2 regions of the Sinorhizobium sp. CCBAU 05631 genome follow, and region 2 is predicted to be linked to the other one. Evidence: riboswitches for the same ligand, from Rfam matches in the RefSeq annotation. Region 2 holds a riboswitch; the other holds the start of a gene.
What was found. A riboswitch is a leader RNA that binds a small molecule or an ion and turns the genes downstream of it on or off. The one in region 2 is predicted to bind S-adenosylmethionine.
Positions count from the first base shown of each region.

Region 1: linked by a shared signal. The riboswitch ahead of metA (homoserine O-succinyltransferase) and the one ahead of SS05631_RS00670 (O-succinylhomoserine sulfhydrylase) in region 2 are both predicted to bind S-adenosylmethionine.

Region 1 is NZ_CP023063.1:3,465,187-3,469,593, forward strand. Features, by position in the region: gene SS05631_RS16895 (aldose epimerase family protein) at 1-55, opposite strand, end outside; gene SS05631_RS16900 (VWA domain-containing protein) at 138-1,322, opposite strand; gene metA (homoserine O-succinyltransferase) at 1,322-2,245, opposite strand; SAM riboswitch at 2,307-2,384, opposite strand; partial or broken gene SS05631_RS16910 (NUDIX domain-containing protein) at 2,543-3,019, opposite strand; gene SS05631_RS16915 (MoxR family ATPase) at 3,016-3,855, opposite strand; gene SS05631_RS16920 (RidA family protein) at 3,904-4,284, opposite strand; gene leuD (3-isopropylmalate dehydratase small subunit) at 4,291-4,407, opposite strand, start outside.
Region 2 is NZ_CP023063.1:142,545-146,951, forward strand. Features, by position in the region: gene SS05631_RS00665 (CDP-alcohol phosphatidyltransferase family protein) at 1-587, shown strand, start outside; gene SS05631_RS00670 (O-succinylhomoserine sulfhydrylase) at 639-1,823, opposite strand; SAM riboswitch at 1,866-1,944, opposite strand; gene SS05631_RS00675 (2'-deoxycytidine 5'-triphosphate deaminase) at 2,020-3,117, shown strand; tRNA gene SS05631_RS00680 (tRNA-Gly) at 3,212-3,286, shown strand; gene SS05631_RS00685 (transporter substrate-binding domain-containing protein) at 3,411-4,262, shown strand; gene SS05631_RS00690 (sterol desaturase family protein) at 4,312-4,407, opposite strand, start outside.

The DNA.
Region 1 (4,407 bases), 700 kb from region 2:
GATGGACCGGTTCGCCGGACGGCAGGTGGCCGAAGATTTCCGTGTCGGTGCTCATCGTTTCTCCCCTCGCGACATCATCCAAGCGGGCGACAAACTGCGTCATTTCCGGCGGGGCGGCAACCGGAAAGTCACACTTTTCACCGCGACAATTCTTTGGTCGCCGCCTGCAGGCCGGCGAGCGTCAGCGGGAACATCCGTCCGTGAAAGAGCGCGCGGATCACGCCGATCGAATGGGTATGGCGCCAATGGCTCTCCGGCACCGGGTTGAGCCAGATCGACCGCGGGAAATGCGCCGTCAGGCGCTCGAGCCAGAGCGCCCCGGCTTCGTCGTTCCAGTGCTCGACCGAGCCGCCCGGATGGCTGATCTCGTAGGGGCTCATCGCAGCGTCGCCGACGAAGATGGCGCGGTAGTCGCTGCCATAGGTGCGCAGGACCTCCGTGGTGCGGGTAATGTCGGCGCGGCGGCGGCGATTGTCCTTCCACAGGCCCTCATAGATGCAATTGTGGAAGTAGAAATAGTCCATATGGCGGAACTCGGCGCGGGCCGCCGAGAACAGCTCCTCGACGATGCGGATGTGGTCGTCCATCGATCCGCCGACGTCGAAGAACATCAGGAGCTTGACGGCATTGCGGCGCTCCGGCCGGGTGACCACGTCGAGATAGCCGTGCTCGGCGGTGGAACGGATCGTGCCGGAGAGGTCGAGTTCGTCGGCCGCCCCTTGGCGCACCCAGCGCCTGAGCCGCTTCAGCGCCACCTTGATGTTGCGGGTACCGAGCTCGACTGTGTCGTCGTAGTCCTTGAACTCGCGCCGGTCCCAGACCTTGACCGCACGCCGATGACGCGAGCCTTCCTGGCCGATCCTGATACCTTCGGGATTGTAGCCATAGGCGCCGAAGGGCGAGGTGCCGGCCGTGCCGATCCATTTCGAGCCGCCCTGGTGACGGCCGGTCTGCTCGGCAAGCCGCTGGCGCAGCGTCTCCATCAGCCTGTCGAAACCGCCGAGCGCCTCGACGAGCTTCTTCTCCTCCTCGGTCAGATATTTCTCGGCGAGCTTCTTCAGCCATTCCTCGGGGATCGCCACTTCGGCAACATTCTGCGACGGGGAAACCGCTTCGAGCCCGGCGAAGCAATGCCGGAACACCCGGTCGAAACGGTCGATGTAGCGCTCGTCCTTGATCAGCGCCGTGCGCGCCAGAAAATAGAAGGCCTCCACGTCGAAAGCGGCGATCCCCTTCTCCATTCCCTCGATCAGCGACAGAAACTCCCGAAGCGTCACCGGGATCTTCTCTGCCTTCAGTTCAAGGAAGAAGGGAATGAACATCACTCTCCGCTGCCGATCTTTTCGAGCTCGTAAGGCGTCGTCTGGTACATCTCGTTGATCCAGTTGCCGAAGAAAAGATGCGCATGGCTGCGCCAGCGGTTCTGCGGCGGCAGGGTCGAATCATTGTGCGGGAAATAGTCGTGCGGCAGCTTGATCGGCACGCCGGCGTCCACGTCGCGGAAATATTCGTCTGAGAGCGAGGTGGAATCATATTCGACGTGATTGAACATATAGAGCCGGTTGCCCTTCTTCTCGTGCACCAGGCAGACGCCCATCTCCCTCGATTCCATCAGGATCTCGAGACCCGGCACCCGGTCGATATCGGCGCGGCGTACCTCCGTCCAGCGCGACACGGGGACGGCGAAATCGTCGGAAAAGCCGTTCAGATAGACGGAGGAGGGCTTGAGATTCTGATGACGATAGACGCCGAAGGCCTTTTCCTTGAGCGGATATTTCGGCACGCCGTGGAAGTGGTAGATCGCCGCCATCGCGCCCCAACAGACGTTCAGCGTCGAATGCACATGCGTTTCGGTCCAGTCGAAAATCCGCTGCAGCTCGTCCCAATAGGTGACCTCTTCATAGTCGAGCGTCTCGACCGGGGCGCCGGTGATGATGAAGCCGTCGAACTTGCGGCCCTTCACCTCCTCCCAGGTCTCGTAAAAGGCGAAGAGATGCTCTTCTGGCGTGTTCTTCGGTCGATAGCCGCCGATGCGCACCAGCGTCAGTTCAACCTGCAGCGGCGTCGCGCCGATCAGCCGGGCGATCTGGATCTCCGTCTTGATCTTGTTCGGCATCAGGTTCAAGAGCCCGATCTGCAGCGGCCGGATGTCCTGACGGACCGCCGCCGTCTCGGTCATCACCCGCACGCCCTCGTTGACGAGCGTTTCAAAGGCAGGCAGCGTATCGGGAATCTTGATGGGCATGGGTCCACTCGATCAATACAAAAAAACCGGCGGCGAGATGATCGCGACCGGTCCTCGGAAATCCGTTCTTTCCTCGGCCCTTTAGCGATTTCTTTAACGTGGCTGCAAGCCGGCCGGCCAAATCACCACAGGATCGTTTGATAGCGTGGCGCGGGGCAGGTGGTCAATGGAAAAGGAGTCTTGGGGTTTGCGGCCCCTCATCCGGCCTGCCGGCCACCTCTCCCTGTTCAACGGGGAGAAGGGACTCGCGGCGGCGCCCAAGCTCTCCCCCCCGCGAGCGGGGGGCTAGTCCTCGGGTTAAGCCCGAGGAGAGGGGCAAACCCGAGGAAAAGGGCGAAGCGTCGCGCACTGCAGCAAGTCCAGACCTTCCTGCATTCCGTACCCCAGACGCGTGACGGCCTTGTCGGGGCTCATCCAAAAGAAGCGGAAGCGGATCGGCGCTCCACCGCCGTCCGGCGTCATTTCGTGATGCAGTCATGTTTGCCGCTGTTCGCCTTCAAGGGCGACGTGGAAATAGTGGCGGCGATGGCAGATTTCCCTATCACCTTTCCCGTAGCGAAAATCCCGGGTGGCGAATTGCGTCGCCGTGTCCGGCAGCGTGAGCCCGGTCTCCTCGAAAAATTCCCGACGGGCCGCGCCTTCCGGGCTCTCGCCCGGCTCAATCGTGCCGCCCGGCACCTGCAGCTCGATTTCGGGAAAATCCGGTTCGTCGAAGACCAGCAGCGAACCCCGCCAGGTGGCGTAGATCAGGACCTTCTGCGCGTCCGGGCTCATGCGTCGCGGCGCGCCATGAAGGCCAGGCGCTCGAACAGGTGCACGTCCTGCTCGTTCTTTAAAAGGGCGCCGTGCAGCTTCGGCAGCATCGATTTTGGATCGGCGCGCAGGTCGGCCGGATCGATCTCATCGGCGACCAGAAGGCGGATCCAGTCGAGAGCCTCGGAGGTCGAGGGCTTCTTTTTGAGCCCCGGCACCTCGCGGATGCCGTAGAAGGCGGCAAGGGCCGCCGATAGCAGGGTCTTGCGGATACCCGGATAGTGGACCTCGACGATGCGGGCGAGCGTCTCGGCATCGGGAAAGCGGATATAGTGGAAGAAGCAGCGGCGCAGGAAGGCGTCCGGCAGTTCCTTTTCGTTGTTCGAAGTGATGACGACGATCGGCCGGTGCCGCGCGCGGATCGTCTCGCCGGTCTCGTAGACGTGGAACTCCATCCGGTCGAGTTCCTGCAAGAGGTCGTTGGGAAATTCAATGTCCGCCTTGTCGATCTCGTCGATCAGCAGCACCACCTTTTCCGGCGCCTCGAAAGCCTGCCAGAGCTTGCCCTTGCGGATATAGTTCTTCACGTCGTTGACGCGGGCGTCGCCGAGCTGGCTGTCGCGCAGCCGCGAGACGGCGTCGTAATCGTAGAGCCCCTGCTGCGCCTTGGTGGTCGATTTGACGCTCCACTCTATGAGGTCGAGGCCAAGTGCCGCGGCGATCTGGCGGGCGAGCTCGGTCTTGCCGGTGCCTGGCTCGCCCTTGACGAGCAGCGGCCGCTCCAGCCTTATCGCCGCATTGACGGCGACCATCAGGTCCTTGTCGGCAATATAGTCGGCGGTGCCTTCAAACTGCATGGACCTGCTACTCTCGAGGTTGATGAATGCGCGAAAACCGATCCCGCCTCACCCGCGAAATGCCGTGACCTCGATTTCGATCAGCATTTCCGGGCGGATCAGGTCGCAAACGACCATCGTCGCGGCTGGGCGGATCTCGCCGAAAACCCCGCCGAAAATCGGGAAGACCCGGTCGGCGAAGCTGGCGTCGGTGACGTAGTAATGATTGCGCACCACGTCCGAAAGCAAGAAGCCGGCTTCCTTCAGCGCGCCCTCGATCGTCTTCAGGCAGTTGCGCGCCTGCTCCTCGACCGTCTTCGGCATGGTCATGCTGGCATAGTCGTAGCCGGTCGTGCCGGAGACGAAGCACCAGTCGCCCTTGACGACGGCACGCGAATAGCCTGCCGCCTTTTCGAAAGGGGAGCCGGAGGAGATCAGCCTGCGCGTCATCGGCGCTCAGGCCCAGGGATGCGATGCCGCGTTCTTCTTCTCGAAACTGTCGATGGCGCCCGCCTTTTCGAGCGTCAGGCCGATGTCGTCCAGGCCGTTCAGCAGGCAGTGGCGCTTGAAGGC
Region 2 (4,407 bases):
TCGATCCTATCCTGAACCGGCTCGGCGCCGCCCTCGCAAAGCGGGGCTTGGGCGCCGATGCGGTCACGGTCGCCGGCCTTTGTCTTGGACTTGCCGCGGCCGTCTTGATTGCCTTGCATTACTACGTGGCGGGTGCGGCTCTCATTCTCCTGAGCCGGCTTTGCGACGGCCTCGACGGGGCAGTGGCGCGCGCGAGCCGCAAGACCGATTTCGGCGGTTTTCTCGACATCGTTCTCGACTTCGCCTTCTATGGCGCGATCCCGCTGGCCTTCATCGCCGCCGATCCGGCGGCCAACGGGTTTGCCGGGGGGCTCTTGCTCTTCGCTTTCTATGTCAACGGCTCGAGCTTCCTCGCCTTCGCCGCGATCGCCGAGAAGCGCGCACTGTCGACCGAGATCCGTGGTGCGAAGTCGATCTACTTCACCACCGGGCTTGCGGAGGCGACCGAGACGATCGTCTTCTTCGTGGCCGTCTGCCTGTTTCCGCACCGGTTCCCTGTGCTGGCGGCGATATTCGCCGTCCTATGCCTCTACACTGCCCTGTCGCGCATCGTTCTCGCGCGTCTCACCTTCCGTGACGGGTCATGAAAAAGCCGCCCGGCGGGGCCGGGCGGCTGAGGTCACCTGAAATTGGACGGTTCAGGCGCGGATCGACTTCAGTCCCTTGGCGAAATCCTCGACAAGGTCGTCGCTGTCTTCGATCCCGGCCGAGAACCGTACGGTTCCGGCCGAGATGCCGAGTTCGGTACGGGCCTCGTCGGTGAGGTTCTTGTGCGTCGTCGTCGCCGGATGTGTAATCAGGCTCTTGGAATCGCCGAGATTGTTGGAAATCCGCACGATCTCAAGGGCGTTCTGCAGCGCGAAGGCCGCATCCTTGCCGCCCTTCAGCTCGAAGGCGACCAGCGTCGAGCCGCCGGTCATCTGCTTGGCGATGATGTCGGCCTGCGGATGGTCCTTGCGGCCCGGATAGATGACGCGCGCCACCTGGGGCTGCTCAGCGAGGAAGTCGGCGATGCGGCGGGCGTTTTCCGTCTGCTGCCTGACGCGCAGCGGCAGCGTTTCGATTCCCTTGAGCAACGTCCAGGCGTTGAAGGGCGACATGGCAGGGCCGGTGTGGCGGAAATAGTCGTGCAGGTTCTCGTCGATCCATTCCTTGTCGGCAAGCACGACGCCGCCGAGGCAGCGGCCCTGGCCATCGATATGCTTGGTGGCGGAATAGACGACGACATGGGCGCCCAGCTCCAGCGGCTTCTGGAAGAGCGGCGTCGCGAAGACATTGTCGACCACGAGCTTGGCGCCCACCTGGTCGGCGAGCCTGGCGACGCCGGCGATGTCGATCACCTCCAGCGTCGGGTTGGTCGGGCTCTCGAGGAAGAAGACCTTGGTGTTCGGCCGCACCGCCTTTTCCCAGTTGGCAAGCTCGCGGCCGTCGACCAGCGTGCATTCGACGCCGTATTTCGGAGCGAGCGTTTCGACCACCCAGCGGCAGGAGCCGAAGAGGGCGCGGGCGGCGACGATGTGGTCTCCCGCCTTGACCTGGCAGAGGATCGCCGCCGAAACCGCCGCCATACCGGAGGCCGTGGCGCGCGCATCCTCGGCGCCTTCGAGCATGCACATGCGCTTCTCAAACATGTCGTTGGTCGGGCTTCCGTAGCGGGCATAGATGAAGCCGTCGGTCTCGCCCTTGAAGCGGGCTTCCGCCGCTTCCGAGCTTTCGTAGACGAAGCCCTGTGTCAGGAAGATCGCTTCCGAGGTCTCGCCGTGCTGCGAGCGGGTGGTCCCGCCGTGGACGAGTTGGGTTGCCGGGCGCCAGGTCTTGCTCATGCGACGATCACCTTCAGAACAAAAAAACCGGCCGCGAAACGACCGGTTTGACACCCGGCCTTTTTAGCTACTTGTTTAACGTGGCTGCAAGCCGACCGGCCAAATCACCACGGGATAAAGCTCCAATACTGCCTGGCCGCGCTTGCGTCAATTCCCGGAGTTTGGTTTTGTCTGGCAACTGAGAATGAGGATCGGAATGGGCCGCGACACAGGGATTTTGGCCGACCGCGCAATTGCCGCGCTGTTTGCCACGGGACGTCTGAAGAGCGAGAAGCCGCTGGATGATGACCAGATCCAGCCGGCGAGCCTCGATCTTCGGCTCGGATCCAAGGCGTTTCGCGTCCGGGCGAGCTTCATGCCGGGACCGGCGCATCTCGTCGCCGACAAGCTCGACCGCCTGAAGCTGCACGTCATCGATCTTCGCGAGGGCGCGGTGCTGGAAACCGGCTGCGTCTATATCGTGCCGCTGATGGAGAGCCTGACGCTGCCGGAGACCATGTCGGCGTCGGCCAATCCGAAGAGTTCGACCGGTCGCCTTGACATCTTCACGCGCGTCATCACCGATAGGGCGCAGGAGTTCGACAAGATCCCCGCCGGCTACAGCGGGCCGCTTTATCTCGAGATCAGTCCGCGGACCTTTCCGATCGTCGTTCGCCGCGGCTCGCGTCTCTCGCAGATCCGTTTCCGCGTCGGCCACTCCGTTCTTTCCGAGCAAGAACTGCTGGGCTTGCACGAAAGCGACGTGCTCGTCGCCAGCGAGCGGCCCAACATCACCGGCGGCGGCATTGCGCTGTCGATCGACCTCAAGGGCACCGGCCCGGACGGCCTGATCGGCTATCGCGGCAAGCATCACACGTCGGTGGTCGACGTCGACAAGAAGGCGGAGCACGCCGTTTTTGATTTCTGGGAGCCGCTCTATAGCCGCGGCCGCGACGACCTGATCCTCGATCCGGACGAGTTTTACATCCTCGTGTCGCGCGAGGCAGTTCATGTGCCGCCGCTCTACGCCGCCGAAATGACGCCCTTCGATCCGCTGGTCGGCGAGTTCCGCGTCCATTATGCCGGCTTCTTCGATCCGGGGTTCGGCCACGCCTCAGCCGGCGGCAGCGGCAGCCGCGCAGTACTCGAGGTCCGCAGCCACGAAGTGCCCTTCATCCTCGAACACGGGCAGATCGTCGGCCGGCTGATCTACGAGCACATGCTGGAGCGTCCGGAAGGTCTTTACGGCATCGATCTCGGCTCGAACTACCAGGCGCAGGGCCTGAAGCTTTCCAAGCATTTTCGCGCCGAGTGAGCCCAATAGCTGGATGATTCACTGCTCCAATAGAGCAGTGAATCATCTAGACGCTTGACAGATCGCGACCATTGGGGAAATTTCCGCTTCAGACGCGGGTGTAGTTCAGTGGTAGAACGCCAGCTTCCCAAGCTTGATGTCGTCGGTTCGATCCCGATCACCCGCTCCATTTTCCCTTCCTTCCGTATTCGCCCGACCGGCTTTAAGAATGCGCGGCCCTGCCGAGGGCCGGCCTATGGTCAGCGCTGCAGCATCCCGCTAAGTTCCGCTCAATGCTTGCGAATCGGATGGTAATGACGCGCGCTTCCTTTCACAAAACTATCGGGCTGCTGGCGGTCGCGGCGGTGCTCGTCGCATCCGCGGCGGGCGGCGCGCCGAAGGACCTGCCGCTGCTGTTCGATGCCCGCGAGCGCATCGCCAAGCCCGATCTGACCGGCCTGGCTCGGCTGCGCTTCCTCACCACGGTCGATTTCCCGCCTTTCAATTTTATCGATCAGTCGGGCAAGCTTTCGGGATTCCACGTCGATCTCGCCCGGGAAATCTGCCGCGAGCTGGAGATCGAACCGAAATGCCAGATCCAGGCGGTGACCTATCCCGAACTGATGCCGGCGCTCGAACAGGGCCAGGGCGAGGCGATCGTCGCCGGCATCGCCGTGACGCCGGAACTAAGGCGGCGTTTCGCCTTCTCCAGGGCCTTCTTGCAACTGCCGGCCCGTTTCGCCCTCAACAGGAAGGCTGCCGAGGGGGTTCAGAGACCGGACGACCTCGTCGGCAAGCCGGTCGGGGCCGTGGCCGGAACGAAGCATGAAGCGATGCTGAAGGCCTTCTTCCCGAAGCTCGAGGCCAAAGCCTACCCCGACCGACAGGCCCTACTGAACGCCCTGCGGGAGGGCGCCGTGACGGCCGCCTTCTCCGATGCCATGCAGCTCTCCTTCTGGGTCTCCGGCAGCGTCGCCGCGGGATGCTGCGCCCTGATGGACGGCGCCTATTTTTCCGAGCGCTTTCTGGGCGAAGGGCTGACGATCATGAACCGCACGACCGAGCCCGCTTTGACGCAGGCGATCGACCATGCGCTCTTGGCGCTTTCGCGCAGCGGCAGGCTCGAAGAGATTTACCTGCGCTATTTTCCGAACGGCATCTACTGACGCCAAGCGGCCGGGCTCGGCTGGCAAGCAGGGCCTGCTCCCGTCTCGTTTACCCGCGCCGGAACGGCAGCATCAGCGACCAGACGAGCTTTGTCGGCTCGCTGCGTCCAAAGGCCCTTAAGCCGGTCTCGATCCCGTCGTCGCC